DNA from 3 places in the Streptomyces tyrfis genome. Region 1 is predicted to be linked to each of the others. Evidence: riboswitches for the same ligand, from Rfam matches in the RefSeq annotation. Region 1 holds a riboswitch; each other region holds the start of a gene.
What was found. Region 1 has a riboswitch for cyclic di-AMP ahead of WA762_RS03145 (M23 family metallopeptidase). Riboswitches for the same ligand answer to the same signal wherever they lie in the genome.
Positions count from the first base shown of each region.

Region 2: it holds a riboswitch for cyclic di-AMP, as region 1 does, so the genes downstream of both, WA762_RS29655 (transglycosylase family protein) here and WA762_RS03145 (M23 family metallopeptidase) in region 1, are expected to answer to the same signal.
Region 3: it holds a riboswitch for cyclic di-AMP, as region 1 does, so the genes downstream of both, WA762_RS05735 (M23 family metallopeptidase) here and WA762_RS03145 (M23 family metallopeptidase) in region 1, are expected to answer to the same signal.

Region 1 is NZ_JBAGJZ010000002.1:245,915-248,171, forward strand. Features, by position in the region: gene WA762_RS03140 (PP2C family protein-serine/threonine phosphatase) at 1-96, shown strand, start outside; cyclic di-AMP (ydaO/yuaA leader) riboswitch at 513-663, shown strand; gene WA762_RS03145 (M23 family metallopeptidase) at 903-2,000, shown strand.
Region 2 is NZ_JBAGJZ010000051.1:49,148-51,404, reverse strand. Features, by position in the region: gene eno (phosphopyruvate hydratase) at 1-148, opposite strand, end outside; gene WA762_RS29655 (transglycosylase family protein) at 548-1,297, opposite strand; cyclic di-AMP (ydaO/yuaA leader) riboswitch at 1,301-1,471, opposite strand; gene WA762_RS29650 (transglycosylase family protein) at 1,772-2,257, opposite strand, start outside.
Region 3 is NZ_JBAGJZ010000005.1:110,453-112,709, forward strand. Features, by position in the region: gene WA762_RS05730 (M16 family metallopeptidase) at 1-863, shown strand, start outside; cyclic di-AMP (ydaO/yuaA leader) riboswitch at 1,236-1,403, shown strand; gene WA762_RS05735 (M23 family metallopeptidase) at 1,417-2,208, shown strand.

The DNA.
Region 1 (2,257 bases):
ACCGACGACATGGCCCTTCTCGCGGTCGTGCGTCCGGCGGCGGGGCAGCCGGACCGGCGCAGGACCGTCCGGATCGTCGGGGCCGACCCGGAGTGACCGGGCGGGCGCGGCGTGGCGCGGGCGGTTCGGCCGCGTCGGCCGTGACCGGTTCGCCCGCGCCGGCCGTGGCAGGTTCGCCCGTGCCGCGCCGCGCTGTGGCCGACGCGCCGCGCCGTGAACGCCGCGCCGTACTGCGCCCGGTGCGCCGGCTGTCGCGGCGCCCGGTGCGCCGGCCGCCGCGGTTGCCACGGTGCGTGATCGGGGAACATCTCTCCGCATAACATTTGACGCAACGTCAGAAACGGGGTAGTGGCTGAGGGGTGTTCAACTCGTCTGGGTACGCCCCGAGATATCCCGTAAAGTCCAGGCCAGAGGCGTGAGCGATCAGTGGGAACGGCTTGGAATCGGACCCGGGTGTCTATTAACGTTCGATAACGCAGCGCGGTCGTCCCAGCCGTCGCCAGAGGCGGCACCGTGCGCGTGCGCCGAATCCCGAGAGGGAACCGGGGAACCATCACCTTGGGGTGAATCGGACATTCGTGTCTCGTGAGAGGCGCGGGTCCGTAGGAGACCTTCCTGCTCCGAACCCGTCAGCTAACCCGGTAGGCGAGAAGGAAGGAAAGGAGTGCGCCCCCGTGGCGTCCAACCAGCCTGCCCCCGAGGCCCCCGTCCGGCTCGACTCCGCATTCGGCCCCGGCCACGGCGCCGACTTCGGCCCCGGTCATGGCGCGGATTCCGCTTACTGCACGGATTCCGGATATGGCACGGTCCCCGGTTACGGCATGGATTCCGGTTATGGCATGGATCCCGGTTACGACTCCGCCCCCGGTGTCGTCTACGGCTCCGACCACGGGACGATCGGGATGGCGGCGGTGACCGCTCCCGGACACGGCTCCGACGGCGTCGTGGATCATGGGGCCGGACCGGACGCGTTCTCCGCCGCGGGCCTGCCCGTCGGGGAGTTCGGCGTCGACGGCGACCGCGGTCCCGAGCGCGCCTGGGGGGAGTGGAACCCCACCGAGGAGTCCGTCCGCCCGGTACGCGGCAAGCACCGGGTCGCCAAGCAGCGCAACGGACTGGCCCGCAGCTCCGCGGTGCTCGGGGTCGGCGTCATCGCGGCGGTCGGCGCGGGCGGCATGGCCACCGCGCAGAGCAAGCCCCCGGTCTCCATCTCCCTCCCCGACTCCATCGCGGACAACCTGCCGGACGCCTCGTCCCTGCCCGGAGTGGGCTCCCTCCTCCCCGGCTCGTCCGAGGACGACAAAGCCGGGACCACCGACCCGCTCACCACCGCCGGCATCACCACCGCCGAGGCCGAGCAGGGCGCGACCGACGCGGGCGAGGCGCTCCGCGCCCGCATCCTCCAGCAGGCCGAGCAGCAGCAGTCCGCCGCCGACGCCGAGGCCCGTGAGGCCCAGGAGAAGGCCGCCGCGGAGAAGGCCGCCGCCGAGGCCAAGAAGCAGCAGGACGAGGCCGAGGCCAAGGCCGCCGCCGAGAAGAAGAAGGCGGAGGAGGAGGCCAAGAAGAAGGCCGAGGCCCTCCGGCTGGCCAAGCTCGCCGCCAGCTACGCCATCCCGACCAGCTCGTACACCCTCACCTCGACCTTCGGCCAGGCCGGCACGATGTGGGCCTCCGGCCACCACACCGGCCTCGACTTCGCGGCCCCGACGGGCACCCCGCTCAAGGCCATCCACGGAGGCACCGTCAAGTCGGCGGGCTGGTCCGGCTCGTACGGCTACCGCACGGTGCTGGAGCTGGAGGACGGCACGGAGCTGTGGTACTGCCACCAGTCGTCCATCGGCGTCAGCGTCGGTCAGAAGGTCTCCACCGGTGAGACCATCGGCCGGGTCGGCGCGACCGGCAATGTGACGGGCCCGCACCTGCACCTGGAGGTTCACGCCTCCGACGGCACGGGCGTCGACCCGATGACCTGGCTGCGGAGCAAGGGCCTCAACCCCTGAACCGGAGCAAGGGCCTCGCCCCCGGACACGGGGGCTTCAGCCCCTGAGCCCGGAGCCTTGGCCCTGAGCCCGGAGCCCTGAGCCCGGAGCCTTGGCCCTGAGCCCTGAGCCCTGAGCCCGGGGCCTCGGTCCTGAACCCAGGCGCCCGGCATCGGTTCACCAGCCCGGTCGCGGGCCTCGCCTCGCCTCGCGCGACGGGCGCCGGGAGCTCGTGCGACGGGGCGCCGGGAGTACGGGCGTCGGCCCCCGAGGGGCGG
Region 2 (2,257 bases), on a different contig from region 1:
CGATGGCCTCGAACGCACCGGTGGAGGCGCCGGACGGCACGGCAGCACGGCCCGTGCTGCCGTCGTCGAGGCCGACCTCGACCTCGACCGTGGGGTTTCCGCGGGAGTCGAGGATTTCCCGGGCTACGACGACGTCGATGGACGGCACGAGGCATCTCCTTCTGGGATATGACACTGGTTCTGCAGGGTCACTTTGGCCTTGCGACAAGAGCCTAACCGGCCCCGCCCGCTCAGCCCGACGACCGCCCGCCCCCTGGGACGAAAAAGGACCCGAGAGGTCACGTTCCGGACAAACGGGCAGAAGATTACAGATCAGTAACTACAACAGTTGAACGAGCGGCCCCGCACACGAGCGCCGCCCGCCGGCGGCGTGCGCGGGCGGCATACGCCCGGGCGCGCCGCGCTTCGTACTCGGGCGCGGCGCACACCCGGGCGCGGGGCGCGTGGGGCCGCGTCGGCGCGCGGCGCGTGCGCCGAGCAGAAACCCCGGCCCGGCGCGCAGGGGAGCGCGCCGGGCCGGGGAGTCCGGAGAGGAGAGGGGTCCGGACTACTTCGTCAGGTGGAGCTGCTGACCCGGGTAGATCAGGTCGGCGTTCTCGACGATGTCCTTGTTCAGCTCGAACAGCCGCTGCCAGCCGCCCTTGACGCCGTGCTCGGCGGCGATCTTGCTGAGCGAGTCGCCGGAGGCGACCTGGTACTCGCCGTCGCCCTTCTTGACCTTCTTGCCGGTCGGGGTGGTGACGGTCTTCTTCGACTCGGCCTGCGGCGCGGCGGGGCGGTCGGAACGGGAGGCGGGGGCCTGGCCGCGCTCGGCCTGCTGCGGCTGGGCCTGGGCCGACTGGCGCTTCGGCTGCGTCTGCTTCTTCGGAGCCGCCTGGGTGCTCTGCTTCTTCGCGGAGGTGTTGACGCCCGGGTCGACGCCGTCGTTGCGCAGGTTGCCGGCGGAGGCGCAGCCCCAGGCGCCCGGGCCCTGCATGGCGAGGAGGCGCTCGGCGGTGGCGATCTGCTGGGCCTTGGTGGCCAGGTCGGCGCGGGGGGCGTACTGCAGACCGCCGGCGGCGGCCCAGCTGGACTGCGAGAACTGCAGGCCGCCGTAGTAGCCGTTGCCGGTGTTGATGGACCAGTTGCCGCCGGACTCGCACTGGGCGACGGCGTCCCAGGTGGCGACGGAGGCGGCGGAGGCGCCGGTCGCGCCCATCAGCGGAACGGCGACGGCGGAGCCGGCGACACCGGCGAGCGTGGCGACACGGACGGCCTTGGACGGGCGGCGGTGCTTGCCCTTGCCGGAAAACAGCATGGAACGTCTCCTCACCGACGCCTACGAGGTGAGCTGTCGGGTTCGGGCGAGTGAGTTGCCCGGTCGCGCGTCCTAGCGCGCGACTTCACCCCAAGCCGGTCCTGACGCGTCTTTCGACGGTCCGGGCCGGCGCCTACCTGGTTCCCCCGCTCCTGCCTACGGCGCTTGACGCGTCTGTGTCCCTCCGACCGACGGCAGGATTCGGCGTGACGGTCGACGGGGCCCGCGGTGCGAGCGGTTCCGACCGTAAACACATATAACCCTCATATTCAAAGATGGACACATCGGACAATCATCCCGTACTTGCATCTGAGGAACCGTCGTTTTCGCAGGTCGGAGCGGACACGGACAACTTCGGCGAACGCGACACGCCAGCGAACGCAAAGAGACCCATGTCTCACTTACACATAAGCGGACATAGGTCTCTGAACTACCCCAGGATTTGAGGCCCCCTCAGCCGGTCGACCGGCCCTCTCAGTCGGCGTTCACACCGAGATCGAGGCTCTGGCCGGGGAGGATGAGGTCCGGGTCGTCGCCCACGACATCCTTGTTGGCGTCGTAGAGCGCGGGCCATCCGCCGGGAACTTTCTGTGCGTCAGCAATTGCCCAGAGATTGTCACCCGGACGGACGGTGTACGCGTCGTCGGCCGCCGGGGCGGCCGCGTCGCGCGCCCCGCCCTCGCCGCGCGAGGCGTGGCGGCCCGACTCGCGGTCGAGGCCGCCGTCCGAGTCGCCCCGGCCCTCCTCGGCGGCCGGCGCCCCCCGATGCCTGCCGCCCGCGCCCGACGCCTCGTCGGACTCCCCGGACGGAGCCGAGGGGGTGAGTGAATCCGTCATATCCCCTGATTCGGGCGAACGGTGCGTATCGGAGGGCGGGGTGGCCGACTCTCCGGACGGGGACTCCTCCGCCGTTCCTGTTCCGGCGTCCGCCCCCGCGGCGCCGTCCGACGGCGTGGCGCT
Region 3 (2,257 bases), on a different contig from region 1:
CGCGTCAGGGCACCGAGGAGACGGTGGAGCGGATCGACTCGGCGGCGGTGCGCGCCTTCTTCGACGCCCATGTCCGTCCGTCCGCGGCGACCGCCGTGGTCGTCGGCGACCTGACCGGCATCGATCTGGAGGCCCTGCTCGCCGAGACGCTCGGGGACTGGTCCGGCGACACCGCCGAGCCGCGTCCGGCCCCGCCGATCACGGCCGACGACACCGGTCGCGTGGTCGTCGTGGACCGTCCGGGCGCGGTGCAGACGCAGATGCTGATCGGCCGGATCGGGGCCGACCGGCACGACAGCGTGTGGCCGGCCCAGGTGCTGGGCACGTACTGCCTGGGCGGCACGCTCACCTCGCGGCTGGACCGGGTGCTGCGCGAGGAGAAGGGCTACACCTACGGTGTCCGGGCCTTCGCCCAGGTCATGCGTTCCTCGGCCCCGGACTCCGCCACCGGGGCGACCGGTGCGGCCATGCTCGCGATCAGCGGATCGGTGGACACCGAGTCGACCGGACCGGCGTTGTCGGACCTGTGGACGGTCCTGCGGACGCTGGCGGCCGAGGGGCTCACCGACGAGGAGCGCGAGACCGCGGTGCAGAACCTCGTGGGCGTCGCACCGTTGAAGTTCGAGATGGCGGCCTCGGTCGCCAGCACCCTCGCCGACCAGGTGGAGCAGCATCTTCCGGACGACTACCAGGCCCACCTGTACGCCCGGCTCGCGGAGGCCGGCACGGTCGAGGCGACCGCGGCCGTGGTCAACGCCTTCCCGGTCGACCGGCTGGTGACGATCCTCGTCGGGGACGCGTCCCGGATCCAGGAGCCGGTGCGGGCGCTGGGCATCGGTGAGGTGTCGGTGGTCACCGGCTGACGGCGGCGCCCGGGCGCGCCCGGGGGCGGGGCTCGCCCCGTGCTCCCGCGGCCCCGGTGCGGGCGACGGGGCGGGGAAGCGGGCGCCCGGCCTCGTCCGCGTGCGGGCGGATGCCGTCCCGGCCCCGAGGTACGGGAAAAGGCCTCCTCGACGTGCGCCGGGCGCGGGGCGGCACCCGCCGCGCGGATGTGAGGGGGAGCCCTGTGGGCGATGTCTCGCCGGGCCTTCCCCGAGATCCGTTCCGGCGGCGGGGTTGCCCGTACGCCCTGTGGCATGCGCTACAAAACGGCTTGTGCGTTTGGCGAACGAACAGACAGGCGCATAGCGTCTACCAGGCTGTTCGCCCCTCGTACGTCGCGACCGCGACGCACCGGACAGCCATCGCCGAGTCCCCGCCGGGCATACGCCCGAGGGAGCCGGGGACCCACGCAGTCCCTGGGGTGAATCGGACGTCCGGGTCTTCATGAGGCCGGGACGCCCGTAGGAGACCTTCCTGCTCCGAACCCGTCAGCTAACCCGGTAGGCGAGAAGGAAGGAAAGGACCAGCCACTTCATGGCGTTCACCCGTGCCACCGGGAAGCATCGTGCCCCGAACCGGCTGACGTGCACCGGTGCGAAGATCGCCGGGGTCGCGGCCCTGGCCGCCACCGGCGTCGTCGGAGGCGTCGCCTCTCCGGCTCTGGCCGCGGAGACAGAGGCCCCCGCCGTCGACGAGACCGGACTGAACCAGGTCATCGCCATCGAGGACGTCATCGCCGACCGGATCGACGCCCAGGCCGCGGCTCAGCAGCACCAGGCCGACGTCGCCGAGGCGAAGGCGGCGGCCCAGCGAAAGGCCGAGGCCGAGAAGCGCGCCGCGGCCAGGGCGAAGGCCCGGGCCGAGGAGAAGCGCGCCGCCGAGGCGCGGGCCGCCCGCTCCGCCGAGCGCGCCCGCCTGGGCGCCTTCCGGCTTCCGGTGGCGGGCTCCTACGTCACCACCGGGTACAAGTCCAGCGGTTCGCTCTGGTCCTCCGGAAGCCACTCGGGCATCGACTTCCACGCGGCTTCCGGCAGCTCCGTCGTCGCCATCGGCTCCGGTACGGTCGTCGAGGCCGGCTGGGGCGGCGCGTACGGCAACAACATCGTGCTCCGGATGACGGACGGCACGTACACGCAGTACGGGCACCTCTCCTCGATCGGCGTCCGGGTCGGGCAGAGCGTCCTGGCGGGTCAGCAGATCGGGCTGTCCGGCTCGACCGGCAACTCCACCGGCCCGCACCTGCACTTCGAGGCCCGGACCACTCCCGCCTACGGCTCCGACATCGACCCCGTCGCGTATCTGCGCGCTCACGGCGTCGCGGTCTGACCGGCGTTCCGCCCGCAACCGCCCGAAGGCCCCGGCAGCACCGTGCCGG